One region of the Streptomyces sp. NPDC048171 genome, then DNA from elsewhere that is predicted to be linked to it. Evidence: riboswitches for the same ligand, from Rfam matches in the RefSeq annotation. Region 1 holds a riboswitch; each other region holds the start of a gene.
The links. Region 1 has a riboswitch for cyclic di-AMP ahead of ACGF3J_RS37780 (M23 family metallopeptidase). Riboswitches for the same ligand answer to the same signal wherever they lie in the genome.
Positions count from the first base shown of each region.

Region 2: it holds a riboswitch for cyclic di-AMP, as region 1 does, so the genes downstream of both, ACGF3J_RS18180 (transglycosylase SLT domain-containing protein) here and ACGF3J_RS37780 (M23 family metallopeptidase) in region 1, are expected to answer to the same signal.
Region 3: it holds a riboswitch for cyclic di-AMP, as region 1 does, so the genes downstream of both, ACGF3J_RS26370 (C40 family peptidase) here and ACGF3J_RS37780 (M23 family metallopeptidase) in region 1, are expected to answer to the same signal.

Region 1 covers NZ_JBIDAU010000023.1:21,307-24,570, forward strand. The annotation lists gene ACGF3J_RS37775 (aldo/keto reductase) at 1-284, opposite strand, end outside; gene ACGF3J_RS37780 (M23 family metallopeptidase) at 420-1,457, opposite strand; cyclic di-AMP (ydaO/yuaA leader) riboswitch at 1,469-1,624, opposite strand; gene ACGF3J_RS37785 (PP2C family protein-serine/threonine phosphatase) at 1,849-3,084, opposite strand; tRNA gene ACGF3J_RS37790 (tRNA-Met) at 3,234-3,264, opposite strand, start outside.
Region 2 covers NZ_JBIDAU010000006.1:145,269-148,532, reverse strand. The annotation lists gene ACGF3J_RS18185 (polyprenyl synthetase family protein) at 1-970, opposite strand, end outside; cyclic di-AMP (ydaO/yuaA leader) riboswitch at 1,538-1,693, shown strand; gene ACGF3J_RS18180 (transglycosylase SLT domain-containing protein) at 1,697-2,197, shown strand; gene ACGF3J_RS18175 (HAD family hydrolase) at 2,213-3,013, opposite strand.
Region 3 covers NZ_JBIDAU010000009.1:309,386-312,649, reverse strand. The annotation lists gene ACGF3J_RS26380 (helix-turn-helix transcriptional regulator) at 1-534, opposite strand, end outside; gene ACGF3J_RS26375 (ATP-binding protein) at 749-1,255, shown strand; gene ACGF3J_RS26370 (C40 family peptidase) at 1,296-1,769, opposite strand; cyclic di-AMP (ydaO/yuaA leader) riboswitch at 1,773-1,920, opposite strand; gene ACGF3J_RS26365 (hypothetical protein) at 2,290-2,598, opposite strand; gene ACGF3J_RS26360 (ATP-dependent Clp protease proteolytic subunit) at 2,606-3,241, opposite strand.

The DNA of each region.
Region 1 (3,264 bases):
TACTCGGGGTGCTGGCTGACCTTGGTGGCGAGGACGACGTCGTCACGGTTGCCGCGGGCCGCGAACCACCGGCCGAGGACGGTCTCGGACTCGCCGCCGCTGTTGCCGTCGACCCAGGCGGAGTAGGAGTCGGCGGTGTCGACGAAGTTGCCGCCGGCCGCCGTGTAGGCGTCCAGGACGGCGAAGGAGCGGTCCTGGTCGGCGGTCCAGCCGAAGACGTTGCCGCCGAGGGCGAGGGGGAAGACCTCCAGGTCGGAGGAGCCGAGCTTGCGCAGAGAAGTCATGTAGGGCGTCAACGAACGCACCGGATCAGGTCATTCCGGCACAGACGCAAAAACCCCGCAAACCGGCAGCCCTGACGTCGGGGGGTTGTCGTCAGGACCGCCGGGGACCAGCGGGGAGGTGGTTGGGCCGGTGGCTCAGGGGGTGAGGCCCTTGCTCTGCAGCCAGGCCATCGGGTCGATGCCGGAGCCGCCGCCGGGGTGGACCTCCATGTGGAGGTGGGCGCCGGTGACGTTGCCGGTGGCGCCGACGCGGCCGATGACGTCACCGGTGGTGACCTCCTGACCGACGCTGACGCTGATGGAGGACTGGTGGGCGTACCAGATCTCGGTGCCGTCATCCAGGGTGAGCACGGTCTTGTAGCCGTACGACCCGTCCCAGCCCGCCGACGTGATGGTGCCGCTGTGCACGGCCTTGAGCAGCGTGCCCGTGGGTGCGGCGAAGTCGAGGCCGGTGTGGTGGCCGGAGGACCAGTAGGCGCCGGCCTGACCGAAGGTCGAGGAGATCGTGTACGAGGAGGTCGGCAGCGTGAACTGCTTGGCCAGCTTGGCGAGGCGCTCGGCCTCGGCCTTCTTCGCGGCCTCCTCCTCCGCCTTCTTCTTGGCGGCGGCGGCCTTGGCCTCGGCCTCCTTCTCAGCCTTGGCGGCGGCTTCCGCGGCCTTCTTCTCCGCGGCCGCGGCGGCCTCGGCGGCGGCCTTCGTCTCGACCTGGGCCTGCTGCTGCTCGGCCTGCGCCATGATCCGGGCCCGCAGGGACTCGCCCGCGCCGGCCGTGTCGGTGCCCTCCGCGGTGTCGGCGGCGGTGGTCACGCCGATGCCGCTGAGCGGGGTGCTGGAACCCTCCGGCTGCGGCTCCTCGTCGGAGATGAGCGAGCCGACGTTGGGCAGGTCCGGCATGGAGATCGACACCGGCGGCTTGCCGGTCTGCGCGCTGGCCATACCGCCCGCGCCGACGGCGGCTATGACACCGACGCCGAGGACGGTGGAGCTGCGGGCGAGTCCGCCACGCTGCTTGGCGACGCGGTGCCGGCCGCGTACGGGGCGAATGGAGTCCTCGGTGGGATTCCACTCCTCCCAGGGGCCCTCTTCGGTGCGGTAGTTCTCGTAGCCGAAGGTGTCGGTGTCGTGCCGACTGGGCACGAACGGGGCCTCGGGGGCAGGCCGGTTGGACGCCACGTGGGCGTACTCCTTTCCTTCCTTTCGCCTACCGGGTTAGCTGACGGGTTCGGAGCAGGAAGGTCTCCTACGCGCGCATGCAGCCGTGTTGCCACGGCGTCAAACGCCCGATTCACCCCAATGTGGTGGTTCCCCGGTTCCCTTGCGGGATTCGGCGCGTGCGCACGGAGCCGCCTTCTGTGACGGCTGGGACGACCGCGCTGCGTTATCGAACGTTAATAGACCCGGGGCCCGGATTCCAAGCTGTTCCTCTTGATCATTAACGAAAACAGGCGGGACGTACACCTCAGGATCGGTGAAAACCGGGCGAGTTGACCGCCGCCAAGTATTCCCCTTCACGCCACTTCTTTCTGACGGTGCGTCAGTCGTTATGCGGAGGGACGCCGACCCGTCACGGCTCGTGACAATGATCATGATCGCCGCGCCGTGGCCGCCGTACGGCGAGCAGCGCCATGTCGTCCGCCATCCCGCCCCCGGAGTGGCGGCGCACGTCGCGGGCGAGGGTGTCGAGCAGCTTCGCCGGGTGGCGGAAGACGCGACCGGACAGCCGCGCGCACGGATCGTAGAACTCCCCCCGCTCGTCCCTGGCTTCCGACAGCCCGTCGGTGTACAGCAGCAGCGTGGCCCCACCGGGGAAGGGGGTCTCCTCCGCCCGGTCGGGCCACACACCCAGCTCGCCCATGCCCAGCGGCAGCGCCGCCTCCCGGGCGGGCAGCGGCCCGAGGGTGCCGTCTCCGTGGAGCAGCAGGGGCGGCGGATGCCCGCGGTTGACGATGCGTACGGTCCCGGTGCCGTGCGGGAGTTCGGCGAGGACGGCGGTGGTGAAGCCCTCGAAGGCGTCCAGCCCGTCGCGCCGGGTGCCCTCACGGGCCAGCGCCCGCTCCAGGCGCTGCGCCACCGCCTCCAGCGTCGCCTCCTGTTCCGCGGCCTCCCGGAAGGCGCCGATCACCACGGCGACGGCGGCCACCGCTCCCATGCCCTTGCCCCGCACGTCCCCCACGATGAGCCGGACGCCCCGCGCACTGTCCTGCACGGCGTACAGGTCACCGCCGATGAAGGCGCCGGCCTGCGCGGCCTCGTAGCAGGCGGCGATCTCGAAGCCGGCCATCCGCTCGGCCGGCTCGGGCAGTACGGCGCGCTGGGCGGCCTCGGCGATCTCCCGGGCGATGGCGAGGCGCTCGTCGGTACGGCGGACGAAGGCGTTGACGAAGACGGCGAGCGCGGCGACCGTCGCGATGGTGATCAGCTCGGTGAGGGAGTCGACGTAGTGGATGACGCCCTTGCCGATCTGCAGCCCGACCACCGAGGCGACCACGGCGACCCCGGTGAGCGCGGTGCCCCGGCGGGAGTAGATCGGTGCGGCGACCAGCGGCGCGGCGGTGTAGAGGGGACCGGCGGTGAAGTAGCGCGGGGTGAGGATGTCGTACAGGACGGCGACGACGATCAGCAGTACGGGGAGCGAGCGCGCGAGGGCCCGCCCGTAGGACGTGCGCCACGGCCGCGGCTGCCCCGCGGGCGGCACGGGCACCGGCTCGTCGCCGAGACCCGGGTCGGGCACGGGATCGCCGGGGAGCCGGCCGCCGGCTCGGGCGTACGCTCCCTCGTCCTCCACATCGCCTGCCCGCACCACTGGTCTCCCGCCGCCCCCTGTCCGCGCCGCTTGCCGTGCCGTACTCCAGGGTTCCCGCGACGGGGGTGGGCGGCGAGCGGTGAGGGCCGAGCGGGTGAACGCACCGAGGGCCGGAACCCTTTCGGATTCCGGCCCTCGGCCTTCAGTAGCGGGGACAGGATTTGAACCTGCGACCTC
Region 2 (3,264 bases), on a different contig from region 1:
GCGCGGCCTTCGCCTCGCACTCCCGCAGCGGAGCCAGGGCCGCGCGGGCCTCCTTGGCATAGCGGACGGTGTCCCGCCGGGCGTGCTCCAGCGCGGGGTGGGCGCGCAGCAGACGCAGCGCCTCGGCGTGCCGGGCGTCGTCGCTCAGGTCGGAGTCGAGCAGCTCGCTCAGCGCGATGTCCTCGGCGAGGCCCAGCCGGGCCGCACGCTCGCGCAGCCGGAGCACCGGCAGGGTGGGGATGCCCTCGCGCAGGTCCGTGCCGGGCGTCTTGCCCGACTCGTGGGAGTCGGAGGCGATGTCCAGGACGTCGTCCGCGAGCTGGAAGGCGACGCCGAGCCGCTCGCCGTACTGGGTGAGTACGTCCACCACCGTCTCGTCGGCGCCCGACATCATCGCGCCGAACCGGCAGGAGACGGCCACCAGCGAGCCGGTCTTGCCGCCCAGCACGTCCAGGTAGTGGTCGACGGGGTCCCGGCCGTCCTGCGGGCCGGCCGTCTCCAGGATCTGGCCGGTGACCAGCCGCTCGAACGCGAGGGCCTGCACGCGGACCGCTTCGGGCCCGAGGTCGGCGAGGATCTGGGAGGCGCGGGCGAACAGGAAGTCGCCGGTCAGGACCGCGACCGAGTTGTCCCAGCGGACATTGGCGCTGGCGACCCCGCGCCGCACGGCGGCCTCGTCCATCACGTCGTCGTGGTACAGCGTGGCCAGGTGGGTCAGCTCCACCACCACGGCCGAGGGCACGATCCCGGGGGCGTAGGGGTCGCCGAACTGGGCCGAGAGCATCACGAGGAGCGGCCGGAACCGCTTGCCGCCGGCCCGCACCAGGTGCTGGGCGGCCTCCGTGATGAAGGGCACCTCGCTCTTGGTTGCCTCAAGCAACCCTTCCTCGACCGCGACCAATCCGGCCTGGACATCGGCTTCCAGAGCCTGGTCCCGCACGCTCAGCCCGAACGGCCCGACGACGGTCACGAGGGGTCTCCTGTCTGCTGGTGTCTACTGGCGATTACCTGGTTTGTCGATAGGTCGCTGCCACCACTCGAGTCAGCGTATCCGGTCACCTTTCGATCACCGCTAGCGCCCACCGCTACAGGCCGGGCTGTATCGGATCATGAGCGGTATGTTTTTGATCAGTCGATATGAGCACATATTGGCCGATTTCAATATCGCCTCCCCGGCCCCGAACGGATGCCCGCCCGGCACACGAAAACACCGGAAGGGCGAAGCGCTCTGCATTGAGGGCCGGTTGGGGCATAGTTGGGACTAATGCCCGTTTTGCCGCGCTTGTTGAGGCCCGTGAGTTGGCTCACTCCGGAGCCCTCTCGGGCAACCCCGCCGCAACCTGTGCCCTCCCTTTGCCCCGCAAGCCAGTTGAGACTTGGCAACCGCAAAGGATCAAGAGCCTCAAACACCTCAGACCAAGGTCAACAGGACGTTGGGTGATTCCTGCACTTGTTTCGGACATGTGCTCTCGCATACGTTCCCGGCCTGTCGGGCGGACGCCGAATCCTGCCATCGCCCGTACGCACAGTCATCCACTCAACTCACTCGCCGGCAGGAGCGGGGGACCCAGGTAAGTCGCCGCACCGGTCACCACCGGAGCGGCTCGGGGTGAAGCCGTACCCGTCAGGGCGCGGCCGGGCACCTCCCCGCCCGAACCCGACAGCTCACCTCGCAGGCGTCAGGAGAGGGACACAGATGTCTGCCAACGGTCAGAACCGTCACGCCCGGACCACCCGGATCGCCCGCAAGCTCGCCCTGGCCGGCACCGGTGCCGCGGTGCTCGCCCTGCCGCTCATCGGCGCCACCGGCGCGTCCGCGGCCACCCCGGCCGCCCCGGCCGCCACCAAGACGGCCGCCACGGCGGCGACCGCCTACCCGGACAACCTCGACGGCTGGATCCGCGAGTCGCTCGACGTCATGGCGCAGCACGGCATCCCCGGCTCGTACGAGGGCATTCACCGCAACATCATGCGGGAGTCGTCCGGCAACCCGCTCGCCATCAACAACTGGGACATCAACGCCATCAACGGCACCCCGTCCAAGGGCCTGCTCCAGGTGATCGACCCGACCTTCCAGGCGTACCACGTCGAGGGCACCTCCTGGGACCCGTACGACCCGGTCGCCAACATCACCGCGGCCTGCAACTACGCGGCCGACCGGTACGGCTCGATGGACAACGTCTTCGGCGCGTACTGAGCCGCACCGCGACATTCAGAAGACCCGTTCGAGGACGACGGCCACGCCGTCGTCCTCGTTCGTCGTCGTGACCTCGTCGGCCACCGCCTTGAGTTCGGGGTGGGCACCGGCCATGGCGACGCCGTGCGCCGCCCAGTCGAACATCGGGATGTCGTTGGGCATGTCGCCGAAGGCGATCGTGCGCCGCCGGCCCACTCCCAGTCGCTCTGCGGCCAGCGCCAGGCCGGTCGCCTTGGTGATGCCGCACGGCTGCAGCTCCACCGTGCCGGGCCCCGACATGGTGACCGTCGCGAGGGAGCCGACCACCGCGCGCGCGGTCGACGCCAACTCGTCGTCGCTCAGGTCGGGGTGGCGCAGCAGCACCTTGCTGATCGGGGTGCGCCACAGCTGGTCGCGCCGCTCCACCCGCACCGCGGGCAGCGTGGGGTGGGGCATCAGGTACCCGGGCTCGATGAGGGTCAGGCCGTCGACGCCGTCCTGGTCGACCGCGGCGTACACCTGGCCCACCTCGGCCTCGATCTTGCCGAGCGCCGTCTCCGCCAGCTCCCGGTCCAGGGTCACCGACCACGGCATCCGGTGCGCGCCGGCGTCGTACACCTGCGCGCCCTGCCCGCACACCGCGAGCCCCGTGCACCCGAGGCGGTCGAGCAGGGGCCGCACCCGGGGTGCCGGGCGCCCCGTCACCACCAGATGCCGCGCACCCGCCCGGGCCACCCGCGCCAGCGCGGCCAGCGACCGTTCGGAGACGGTGTCGTCGCCGCGGAGCAGCGTGCCGTCGAGGTCGGTGGCGACGAGTGAGTATGCGGTGCGGTCCATGATCAGAGAATACGGACGCGACACCGGTCCGACTCACCCGCGACCGGTTCCGAACGAGGACGCGGCGAGTACGTTCGAACGCGCACGACGACGCACGAACATGTCCGAAACCTGACACATCATCGGCTAAAGCCGGTTAAGGGCCTGTGCACCGGTTGGCAACAACATGGTCTGCTACCTACCCCCGGGGCGGCCCCCGGGGTACCTTCCTGTTGTCCAGGGGGGACTTGATCGGGGGGTCGGGTTGAACA
Region 3 (3,264 bases), on a different contig from region 1:
CACCGCCTCGTCCAGCACCGCGCTCAGCTCCAGCGGCGGTTCGCCGCGCAGCACGTCCTGCCGGGCCAGCCTGACCTCCACCAGCGCGTCCAGCCGCTCCTCCGGCATGCCGTCCACGGCGGCCCGCGTCACCTCGCGGGCGTACTCCGGTGTCTGGAGGAGTCCCGGGACCACCGTGGTCTCCAGGGTGCGCATCGCGCCGGCCTGGGACTCCAGGCTGATGAAGTCGCGGTAGGTGGGCGGCAGCACCCCGCGGTAGGCGTGCCACCAGTGGTGCCGGCCGCCCGCGTCGTCGGAGCGCGCCAGCATCACCAGCAGCCCGCGCAGCTGGTCGTCGTCCACGCCGTAGGCGTCGAGCAGTAACCGCACGTCGGCCGGTTTCGCCCCGCTCGTCCCGGTCTCGATGCGGCTGACCTTCGACTGGTGCCAGCCCACCAGGCGGGCCGCCTCCCCGCTGGTGATGCCCGCCGTCGTGCGCAGGGCGCGCAGTTCCGCGCCCAGCTTCCTGCGGCGCACCACCGGACCGTGCTGCATGGGCCACTCCCTTACTCCTTATGGGCCGCCCAAATCCGCTCTGCCGTCGCAGAGTTCACCGCTTCGAGCGACAGATATATGCATATCTTGGTGGATCGCCGTCCTTCACGGGCCGGGTGATGGCAGTCTGGCGGCGAAGCACCAGTCCGGGACCGTACTCGAACCGCCCGCTTCGTGTCGGACCACGGTCCCGTGAGAAAGGGACGACGTCGCCATGGCCGATCACCTGGAAGCATCCGTCACTCTGCCGAGCGATCCCGCTTCGGTGGCCGCCGCGCGCACCTATGTGGCCGGCACGCTGGTGGAGTGGGGCCTGCCGTCGGACGCGGAGATGTCCGACACGGTCCGGCTCATCGTCTCCGAACTGGCGACCAACGCGGTCCAGCACACGCTCGGGCAGTCGCCCACCTTCACGGTGGATCTCGTCCTCGACCGTGACGAGCGGCTGCGCATCGGCGTCACCGACAGCCATCCGCGCTTCCCCAAGCGCCTGCCCGCCGCCGTGCAGCAGGACAACGGTCGCGGCATGGTGATCATCCGCTGGCTGACCGCCGAATGCGGCGGCAAGCTGCGGGTCCGCCCCACGCGGGAGGGCGGCAAGACCGTCTCCATCGAACTGCCCTGGACCGCCCCCCGCCCCCCGGCCGCCGCCGAGGGGGTGACGGCGGGGCAGAACGCCGTCATCCCCTTCGGGAGAGCTACTCGCCCCCGGGCTGTCTGACCCCGGGTCACTCGATCAAGGGGCGCTCGCCCCTCAGGGGCTACTTGACCCGCCCGTAGGAGACGCTCCCGGTCCAGATCTTCTGCAGGCGCACCACGTCCCCGGTCTTCGGGGCGTGCCAGAGCTTGCCCTTCCCGGCGTAGATACCGACGTGGTAGACGCTGCGGCCCGAGTGGAAGAAGACCAGGTCTCCCGCCTTGCGCTTCTTGGCCGAGACGTGGCGGGTCTTGTTGTACTGCTGGGCAGCGGTGCGCGGCAGCTTCTTGCCGGCCTTCTTGAACGAGTACAGCGTCAGGCCGGAGCAGTCGAACCTGCGGGGCCCGACGGCGCCCCACCTGTAGGGGGAGCCCTTCTTGGAGGCCGCGATCTTGAGGGCCTTCGTCGCATGAGCCGCCGCGGCCGCCTCCGAGGAGAAACCGGGGACCACGACGGAGCCGCCGACAGCGGCGAGAGTGAGGGCCGAGGCCGTACCGGCACGAGCCATCAGGGACGGGACACGATTGAGCGCGAACATGCGCAACCCTTCGTCAGCCGCCTGTGAAGGATGACCTGTCGGATTCGGGCTGGCGAAGTTGCCCGGCCGCACGAGTGCGGCTTCACCCCAAGGGCTGCTCGGTCCGGCGCCTCTCCCACGGAGGCGTCCGCTCCTGCGACCCGTCGTGCTCGGGTCCTCCACTCCTGCCGATCCACTTCCCTCGCGACCGGTCGTCCGGACGGCGGCAGGATTCGGCGTCCGCCCGGACCGCCCCGCCGCTGCGGCGGGGGCTTGTCGTCAGTCACGGATCTTGTCTCGCCGGAGGGGGAATTCCCAACGGAACGTGCCTTTTGTGTTGTTACTCACCACCCACCCGTTCGGGTGGACACGCCTGTGTTCGAGCCGGGGCCGTAGGCGGCGACGACCCCGGGACCAGCGGCGCAGCGGTGGGCGCAGACGTCGGGAGAGGGCGGCCGCGCAACCCGGACCGGTCGTCAACCGGGTGTGTTCCTACGCCGAAAGGAGGTACGTCTTTTGGTCCGTTTCGAACCCCGTCCACTCAACTCTCGGAACACGGCGGAAGACTGAGGCGTCCCGTCCGCCGCTCGCCGTCCAGTACCCGCAGGGCCCGGGCGAGGGTGGGCGCGTGCAGTTCCGTCTCACCCCGCGCGTGCATCAGCTCCAGCGCGTCGCGCAGGGCCGCGGCCTTCCCCACCAGCGCCTGGGCGGCCCGCAGTCCCCGGTAGGTGTCGCCGTCCCGCGCGGGGTTGATGCGCCCGAGCAGGTCGACGACGTCCAGGTAGCGGTCGATCAGCTCGGCCTCGGCGCGGGTCAGGGCGGGCAGGGGCGGCAGTTCCGGTGGCAGCATCGGCCGTTCACCGGGTGCGGGGTGTGCCGGGCACGGCCGAGCGGTCGGCCACGATCCGGTCCACCAGCCCGTACTCCAGGGCCTGTTGGGCGTCCAGGACGGTGTCCCGCTCGAGGTCTTCGGTCACCTGCGCCGGAGTGCGGCCCGTGTGCCGTACGAGGATCTCCTCCAGACGGGCGCGGATCCGGGTCAACTCCCCGGCCCGGATGGCCAGGTCGCTCGCCTGCCCCTCCATCGGCTCGGTGAGCGAGGGCTGACGGAGCACCACCCGCGCCCCGGGCAGCATCGCGCGCTTGCCCGGCGTGCCCGCCGCCAGCAGCAGCGCGGCGGACGCGCCGGCCTGTCCGAGACAGGTCGTCTCCACGTCGCAGGCGACGTAGCGCATCGTGTCGTAGATCGCCGTCATGGCCGTGAACGAGCCGCCGGAGGAGTTGATGCAGAGGGCGATGTCCCGGTCCGGGGCCTGGTGCTCCAGGTGCATGAACTGCGCCATCACGTCGTTCGCGGAGGTCTCGTCGACCGGCGTCCCGAGAAGGACGATCCGCTCCTCCAGCAGCTTCGAGTACGGGTCCGACGTACGGGCTCCGGCACTCGTGCGCTCGGTGAACTCGGGCAGGACGTGGCGGGCGGACGGTCGGGTCATGGCGAACCCCTCCTCGTGGCGGA